One region of the Streptomyces sp. NPDC126497 genome, then DNA from elsewhere that is predicted to be linked to it. Evidence: riboswitches for the same ligand, from Rfam matches in the RefSeq annotation. Region 1 holds a riboswitch; the other holds the start of a gene.

Region 1 (4,304 bases):
GCCACCGACAGTCGGAAGTCAGCCCCGCCCGGACGGGCCCACCGCGGCCCCGGTCTCACGCGGTCGCCGACTTCAGGGGCCGCGCCGGGTCCGCCAGCAGCTCCGCGTCCATCGCCGTGCCCGCCTCGATCAGCCTGCGCCCCTGCGTCAGGTCCCGGGGCCGCCCCACCGCGAGCAGCGCGACCGGGCGGGACCCCCGCAGCCAGCAGACGCTCCACGCCGCCCCGGCGGGGTCCCCGCGCCACACCGCCCGGTCGGCGGCCGCGTGGTGCCCCGCGTACTGCACGAAGCGCCCGAACTGCTCGGACCAGAAGTACGGCACCGGGTCGTAGACCGCCGGCTCCCGGCCGCCGGGCGCACCCAGGATGTTCGCGGCGACCGTGCGCGGCCCCTGGAGGGCGTTGTCCCAGTGGTGGACCAGCAGGCGCTCGCCGTAGCGCGCGGACGGGAAGGACGCGCAGTCGCCGACCGCGTACACGTCCGGCAGCGAGGTCGCCAGACGGCGGTCGGCGACGACCTCCCCGTGCGCCCCGAGCTCGATCCCGGAGCCCGCCAGCCAGGCGGTGGCGGGCCGGGCGCCGATGCCGACGACCACGGCGCCCGCGGGCAGCCGCGTGCCGTCGTCCAGGAACACGGCGCCGGGCTCGGCGCGCTCCACGCGCGCACGGGTGCGCAGCGTGACGCCGGCGTCGGCGTACCAGGCGGCCATCGGGGCGGTCACCTCGGCGGGCAGCGCCTGGGCGAGCGGCCGTTCCCCGGCCTCCACGACGGTGACCGCGCAGCCCGCCTCGCGGGCCGCCGTGGCGAACTCCGCGCCGATCCAGCCGGCGCCGACCACCACGACGTCGTGCTGCCGCGCGAGCACCGGACGCAGCCGCGCGACGTCGTCCAGGGTGCGCAGCAGGTGCACGCCGGGGACGCCCTCCGTGCCCGGCAGCCGGACCGGTTCCGCCCCGGTGGCGACCACCAGGACGTCGTACGGGACGGGGCCGGCCTCCGTGTCCAGCTCGTGGTCGCCGGGGCGCAGGCCCCGCACCTCGCAGCCGAGCCGCAGGTCGACGCCGAGCTCCTCGAAGTCCACGTCGAAGGCGGAGTCCTCGGCCTCGCCGAGCAGCACCGCCTTGGACAACGGCGGCCTGTCGTACGGCTGGTGGGGTTCCGCGCCGATCAGGGTCACGGTGCCGGTGAAGCCCCGCTCCCGCAGGGCGACCGCGGTCTGCACGCCGGCCATGCCCGCGCCCGCCACCACCACCCGCCGCGGACCGGACCGTCCCGGTTCCTGTCTCTGCTCGCTCACCCGCTCACCTTAGACACCCGGCGCGGCACCGTTCAGGCGAGCTGCTCCACCACGCTCGTCCCGCTGCCCGGCTGCGACTCCCACTCCCAGCTCTCCTCCAGCCGCACCCGCCCGTCGGGCAGTTCCACGACCGTCGACACGCAGTGCCCCGAGGAGGTCGTGCCGTCCCGCTTGAGCTGCACGTACCGGAAGTCCAGCCGGTCCCCGGCGCGGGTGCCCACCAGATGTCCGCGCACGACGTCGCCGCCCGCGTACTCGGCCCAGACCTCGCCGTCCCGCTCGTGGTAGACGAAGCGGGTGCGGGTGCCGACCTGGCCGGGGGCCTGGTCGGCCACGGGGGCGAGGACGAGTCCGTCGAGGGAGCGTGCCACTGGGGAGTCCTTACGGGCGCGTTGCTAGGGTGTGGTCAACGTACAAGCACTCGCGGGAGCCCGGACGCACCGGGCTGAGAGGGAGGCTGACGGCCTCCGACCGTACGCACCTGATCCGGGTCATGCCGGCGAAGGGAGGAGCTGGACGCCCATGTCGCCCACGCGCACCTCGGACGTCCTCGTCGTCGGGGGCGGGATCATCGGTCTGGTCACGGCCTGGCGGGCCGCGCAGCGCGGTCTCGCCACCACCGTGGTGGACCCCGAGCCGGGCGGCGGCGCCGCCCGGGTGGCCGCCGGGATGCTGGCCGCCGTCACGGAACTGCACTACGGCGAGGAGACCCTGCTCGGTCTGAACCTCGCCTCCGCGCGGCGCTACCCCGCCTTCGCGGCCGAGCTGACCGAGTTCACCGGCCACGGTCTCGGCTACCGCGCGTGCGGCACGCTCGCCGTGGCGCTGGACGCCGACGACCGGGCCCACCTGCGGGAACTGCACGCGCTGCAGCAGCGGTCGGGGCTGGAGTCGCAGTGGCTGTCGGGGCGCGAGTGCCGCCGTCTGGAGCCGATGCTCGCGCCGGGGGTGCGCGGCGGTCTGCGGGTGGACGGCGACCACCAGATCGACCCGCGACGGCTGGCGGCCGCCCTGGTGACCGCCTGTGAGCGTTCGGGCGTCGTCGTCCACCGTGCGCGGGCCGAGCGGCTCGTGGTCGCCGGGGACCGCGCGACGGGCGTCGTCACGGCCGACGGCACCGGGCTGGGCGCCGGGCAGGTGGTGCTCGCTGCGGGCAGCCTCAGCGGGCGGCTCGCGGGCGTGCCCGCGGACGTCCTGCCTCCCGTGCGTCCCGTGAAGGGCCAGGTGGTACGGCTGACGATGCCCGGCCGCCACGGCCCGTTCCTGAGCCGGACCGTGCGGGCCGTGGTGCGCGGCAGCCACGTCTACCTGGTGCCGCGCGAGAACGGCGAGCTGGTGATCGGGGCGACCAGCGAGGAGACGGGCTGGGACACCACGGTGACCGCGGGCGGCGTGTACGAGCTGCTGCGCGACGCCCACGAGCTGGTCCCCGGGATCACCGAGCTGCCGCTGACCGAGACCCGGGCCGGACTGCGCCCCGGCTCCCCCGACAACGCGCCCCTGCTCGGCCCGACGGAGCTCGAGGGGCTGCTCCTGGCCACCGGCCACTACCGCAACGGCGTCCTGCTGACGCCGGTCACCGGCGACGCCATGGCGGAGGTCCTCACCACCGGGACCCTGCCGGAGGCGGCCCGTCCCTTCAGTCCCCGGCGCTTCGGCGCCGCCGTCCGCACGGAGCAGCCCGCATGAACGTCTCGGTCAACGGGGAGCGCCGGGAGTTCGCGCCCGGCACGGCTCTCGACCTCGTGGTGAGGTCCCTCACCGCGGCGCCCTCCGGGGTCGCCGCCGCCCTCAACGAAACCGTCGTCCCGCGCGCGCAGTGGTCCGCCACCCCCCTCAGCGAGGGCGACCGCGTGGAAGTCCTGACCGCCGTCCAGGGAGGCTGACCATGGCCGACGATCCGTTCCTCCTCGGCGGTACGTCCTTCACGTCCCGCCTGATCATGGGCACCGGCGGGGCGCCGAGCCTCGATGTGCTGGAACGGGCGCTGGTGGCGTCCGGGACGGAGCTGACGACCGTCGCGATGCGGCGGGTGGACCCCTCGGTGCGGGGGTCCGTGCTGTCGGTGCTGGAGAGGCTGGGCATCCGGGTGCTGCCGAACACGGCGGGGTGCTTCACCGCCGGGGAGGCCGTGCTCACCGCGCGTCTCGCGCGGGAGGCGCTCGGCACGGACCTGATCAAGCTGGAGGTCATCGCCGACGAGCGGACCCTGCTGCCGGATCCGGTCGAGCTGCTGGACGCGGCGGAGACGCTGGTCGACGACGGGTTCACGGTGCTGCCGTACACCAACGACGATCCGGTGCTGGCGCGGAAGCTGGAGGACGCCGGGTGCGCGGCGATCATGCCGCTGGGGTCGCCGATCGGGTCGGGGCTGGGGATCCGCAATCCGCACAACTTCGAGCTGATCGTGGAGCGGGCGGGGGTGCCGGTGATCCTGGACGCCGGGGCGGGGACCGCGTCCGACGCGGCGCTGGCGATGGAGCTGGGCTGCGCGGGGGTGATGCTGGCGTCGGCGGTCACCCGGGCGCAGGAGCCGGTGCTGATGGCCTCCGCGATGCGGTGTGCGGTGGAGGCGGGGCGGCTGGCGCGGCTGGCGGGGCGGATTCCCCGGCGGTGGTTCGCCGAGGCGTCGTCCCCTGCGGAGGGCATGGCCGTGCTGGATCCGGAGCGGCCCGCGTTCTGACGGCGCGGGGACGTCGGCCGGGCGGGGGCGGGTCGCGCTGCCCGGCGCCGACGGGGTCCCTCCCCCGCTCCCGGCTCCGCTGGAGCGGAGGGCCCCCACCGCCCACCCGTGCCGCCCCGGGGGCACCTCCCGGGCCTTCGAGGCACCGGGGGAGGCACGACCGCCCGCGGCCGCGCCCGGTCACGCACGTCACAGGTCCGCTGCAACGGACGCCGGACGGGGCGGGGGTGTCGGCGGGGGCTCGTAGACTCGGGGCGTGGACACGACCCTTCAGGACCCTCTGGTCGGGCAGGTGCTCGACGGCCGGTATCGCGTCGAGGCGCG
Region 2 (4,304 bases), on a different contig from region 1:
GCGATGAACACCGTCGCCCCGAACTCCCCCAGTGACACCGCGAAGGCGAACCCGGCCGCGACCAGCAGCGCCCGCCGCACCAGCGGCAGGTCCACCTCCCGCCACGCCCGCCACGGCGACGCCCCGAGCACCGCCGCCGCCTCCCGCAGCCGTACGTCCACGGCCCGCAGCACCGGCAGCATGGTCCGTACGACGAAGGGGACGCCGACGAGCGCCTGGGCGAGCGGGACCAGGATCCAGGAGGCCCGCAGGTCCAGCGGCGGCTCGTCGAGGGCGATCAGGAAACCGAAGCCGACGGTCACCGCGGACACCCCGAGCGGCAGCATCAGCAGCGCGTCGAAGCCGCGCACCAGCCGGCCCGCGTCCCGCCGGGTCAGCGCGACGGCGGCGAGAGAGCCGACCAGCACGGCGATGGCGGTGGCGGCGACCGCGTACTGCAGCGAGTTGCCGACCGCCTCGATCGGAGCGGCCAGGAACACTCCCCCGTCGTCCTCGGTCAGCGCCCGGTAGTAGCCGAGGCCGGCGGCCCCGAAGGACCGCTCCACCAGGACCGCGAGGGGCAGCAGGAGCAGCACGGCGACGGTGGCGACGACGGAGCCCAGCAGCGCCCACTGCCCGGCGCCGCGCGGCCGCCGCGCGGTCACCGAGGCGTCCACCAGCCGCAGCGCGGTCTCCCGGCGCCGTACGGTCCAGGCGTGCAGGGCGAGGATCGCGCCCACGGCGACGAACTGGATCATTGTCAGGACGGCGGCCGTGGAGAGGTCGAAGATCTCGGAGGTCTGCCGGTAGATCTCCACTTCGAGCGTGGAGAAGGTCGGCCCGCCGAGGATCTGCACCACGCCGAAGGAGGTGAAGGTGAACAGGAAGACCATCAGCGCGGCGGCGGCCACGGCGGGCGCGAGCGCGGGCAGGGTGACGGTGCGCCAGGCCGCGAACCGCGAGGCGCCGAGCATCCGCGCGGCCTCCTCCTGCCGCGGGTCGAGCTGGGACCACAGCCCGCCCACGGTGCGCACGACGACGGCGTAGTTGAAGAAGACGTGCGCGAGCAGGATCGCCCACACCGTGGTGTCCAGCCGCAGGCCCCACAGTTCGTCGAGGAGCCCGCCGCGTCCCACGAGCGCCATGAACGCCGTGCCGACGACGACCGTCGGCAGCACGAACGGCACGGTGACCACGGCCCGCAGCACCTGTTTGCCGGGGAAGTCGAAGCGGGCGAGGACATGGGCGCCGGGCAGGGCGATCAGCAGGGTGAGGGCGGTGGAGGCCAGCGCCTGCCAGGTGGTGAACCACAGGACCTGCCGGACGTCCGACTGTGCCAGGACGTCCCCGATCCGCCCGAGCCGCCAGGTCCCGTCGGCCTTCAGTCCGCGCGCGACGATCGCGGTGACGGGATAGGCGAAGAAGACGGCGAAGAACGCGACGGGCACGGCCATCAGGCCGAACCGCGCCGCGCTCCCGCGCCGCCCGGCCGCGGCTCGCGTCACTTCAGTACCAGCGAGGTCCACGACTTGACCCACTGGTCACGGTGGGCGGCGATCTTCTCCGGGTCCATGGTCTGCGGGTCCTTCGCCTGCGGCCCGAACTTCACGAACTCCTCGGGCACCTGGGCGGCCTCCCGCACCGGGTAGACGAACATGTTGAGCGGCATGTCGTCCTGGAACCGCTTGCTGATCAGGAAGTCGAGCAGCGCCTTTCCGCCCTCGGGGTTCTTCGCGTTGCTCAGCAGCCCCGCGTACTCGACCTGGCGGAAGCAGGTGCCCTCGGCGACGCCGGTCGGGGCGGTCTCCGGCTTCGGATCGGCGTAGACGACCTCGGCGGGCGGCGAGGAGGCGTACGACACCACCAGCGGCCGGTCGGCCTTGGCCTTCCTGCCGCCGGCCGAGCCGGAGAACTCCTCGTTGTAGGCCTGCTCCCAGCCGTCGACCACCTTCACTCCGTTGGCCTTGAGCTTCTTCCAGTAGTCCGGCCAGCCCTCGTCCCCGTACTTCGCGGCCGTGCCGAGCAGGAAGCCGAGGCCGGGCGAGGAGGTGGAGGCGTTCTCGACGACGAGGAGGTCCTTGTACGCGGGCTTGGCCAGGTCGTCGAAGGTCTTCGGCGGGGTCAGCTTCTTCTTCTCGAACCACGCCTTGTCGTAGTTGACGCAGACGTCGCCGCTGTCGACGGGGGTGACCCGGTGCTCGTCCTCGTCCACCCGGTACCCGGGCAGGATCAGGTCCGCGCCCTTCGCCTCGTACGGCTGGAACAGCCCGTTGTCGAGGGCGCGGGACAGCAGGGTGTTGTCGACGCCGAAGAAGACGTCACCCTGCGGGTTGTCCTTGGTCAGGATCGCCTTGTTCACGGCCTGCCCGGCGTCGCCGTCCTCGAGGACCCTGAGCTTGTAGCCGGACTGCTTCTCGAAGGCGGCGACGACGTCCTTCGACACGGCCCACGAATTGTGGCTGACGAGGGTCACGGTCCCGGACCCGCCGCCGCTGCCGTCGGCGTCGCCGCCGGACGACCCGCACGCGGACAGCGTGACCAGCCCCAGCCCGACGGCCAGGGCCGTGACCTTCTTGGTGATGCCCACTTGATTCCTCCTGGAGTGACCAGGAAGAGACGCGGCCCTGCCCGGAACCCCTCTGCGGGGTCCCGGGCAGGGCGCAACAGCTCGAGTGATGACCGATCTCCCTACCCAGAATGACCTGGGCCAGGTTCGGAGGGTCTGCGGCCGGTGCCGCACTCTCAGCGCTGTGGCGCTCCCCTGTCGGAATATGAAGATGTGCTTACGCGAGTCACATTACCGCTCGCTCGCGGCGAGCTGACCACACGCCCCGTCGATCTCCTGCCCCCGGGTGTCCCGGATCGTCACCGGCACACCGTGCGCGGCGATCGCCTCCACGAACGCCTTCTCGTCCTCGGGACGGGAGGCGGTCCACCGGGAGCCGGGCGTGGGGTTGAGCGGGATGAGGTTGACGTGCACCGGCCGGCCCTTGAGCATCCGTCCGAGCCGGTCACCGCGCCAGGCCTGGTCGTTGATGTCCCGGATGAGGGCGTACTCGATGGACAGCCGACGGCCCGACTTGGCCGCGTACTCGAACCCGGCGTCGAGCACCTCGCGCACCTTCCACCGCGTGTTCACGGGGACGAGGGTGTCGCGCAGCTCGTCGTCGGGGGCGTGCAGCGAGATGGCGAGCCGGCACTTGAAGCCCTCGTCGGAGAACCGGTGGATCGCCGGCACGAGGCCGACGGTCGACACGGTGATCCCGCGCTGGGACAGGCCGAGCCCGTCCGGCTCGGGGTCGGTCAGACGGCGGATCGCCCCCACGACCCGGTTGTAGTTGGCGAGCGGCTCCCCCATGCCCATGAACACGATGTTGCTGAGCCGCGCCGGGCCACCGGGCACCTCGCCGTCCCTCAGCGCCCGCATCCCGTCCACGATCTGGTGCACGATCTCGGCGGTCGACAGGTTCCGGTCCAGCCCGGCCTGTCCGGTCGCGCAGAACGGGCAGTTCATGCCGCAGCCGGCCTGCGAGCTGATGCACATCGTCACCCGGTCCGGGTAGCGCATCAGCACCGACTCGACGAGCGTGCCGTCGAACAGCTTCCACAGCGTCTTGCGGGTGGTGCCCTGGTCGGTCGACAGGTGTCGCACGACCGTCATCAGCTCCGGCAGCAGCGCCTCCCGGAGCCTGTCGCGGGAACCGGCGGGGATGTCGGTCCACTGCTCCGGGTCGTGCGCGTACCGCGCGAAGTAGTGCTGCGAGAGCTGCTTGGCACGAAACGGCTTCTCACCGGCCGCGGCGACCGCCTCCTTGCGCTCGGCGGGCGTGAGGTCGGCGAGGTGCCGCGGGGGCTTCTTGGCTCCGCGCGGCGCGACAAAGGTGAGTTCTCCGGGCTTGGGCATGGTGCTACCAGTGTCGCAGATCAACTTGCGTGACCTGCGGCTGCCGGTCCGGACGCCTGTCGCTGGCGGCCGCCGTCCGCCGTCGCCGGTCCCCCTCGAAGGCCCGGGGCGGCCCGGGGGCACTGCGGGACAACCCGTTGACCTGGCCATGGATGTGGGATGTGATCACCCCATGGGTCCTGGCGGCGGTGGCGAGACGGGTGCGGAGGCGGCCGACGACGCGATCGTCGCCGGGCAGATCATCCTCGGGCTGAAGACGCTACGTGATCACCTCGGCTGCTCGTTGCGTGGAGCCCTCGACGCCTACGTCGCACGCTACGAGGTGTTGCGACGGGAACGCGCGGCCGACTTCACCAAGAGCCACGAGGAGTACTGGGCGAACTTCCACTCATGACCCAACGGACGCGATCTTGAAAACCGT

Evidence for each region. Region 1 has a riboswitch for thiamine pyrophosphate ahead of thiO (glycine oxidase ThiO). Riboswitches for the same ligand answer to the same signal wherever they lie in the genome.
Region 2: it holds a riboswitch for thiamine pyrophosphate, as region 1 does, so the genes downstream of both, ABTY20_RS07625 (thiamine ABC transporter substrate-binding protein) here and thiO (glycine oxidase ThiO) in region 1, are expected to answer to the same signal.

Annotation. Positions count from the first base shown of each region.
Region 1 is NZ_JBEORT010000002.1:184,949-189,252, forward strand. Features, by position in the region: gene ABTY20_RS01985 (NAD(P)/FAD-dependent oxidoreductase) at 56-1,297, opposite strand; gene ABTY20_RS01990 (avidin-fold protein) at 1,330-1,668, opposite strand; TPP riboswitch at 1,711-1,823, shown strand; gene thiO (glycine oxidase ThiO) at 1,820-2,986, shown strand; gene thiS (sulfur carrier protein ThiS) at 2,983-3,183, shown strand; gene ABTY20_RS02005 (thiazole synthase) at 3,186-3,980, shown strand; gene pknB (Stk1 family PASTA domain-containing Ser/Thr kinase) at 4,237-4,304, shown strand, end outside.
Region 2 is NZ_JBEORT010000009.1:69,411-73,714, reverse strand. Features, by position in the region: gene ABTY20_RS07630 (ABC transporter permease) at 1-1,433, opposite strand, end outside; gene ABTY20_RS07625 (thiamine ABC transporter substrate-binding protein) at 1,481-2,566, opposite strand; TPP riboswitch at 2,647-2,752, opposite strand; gene rlmN (dual-specificity RNA methyltransferase RlmN) at 2,777-3,883, opposite strand; gene ABTY20_RS07615 (hypothetical protein) at 4,056-4,277, shown strand.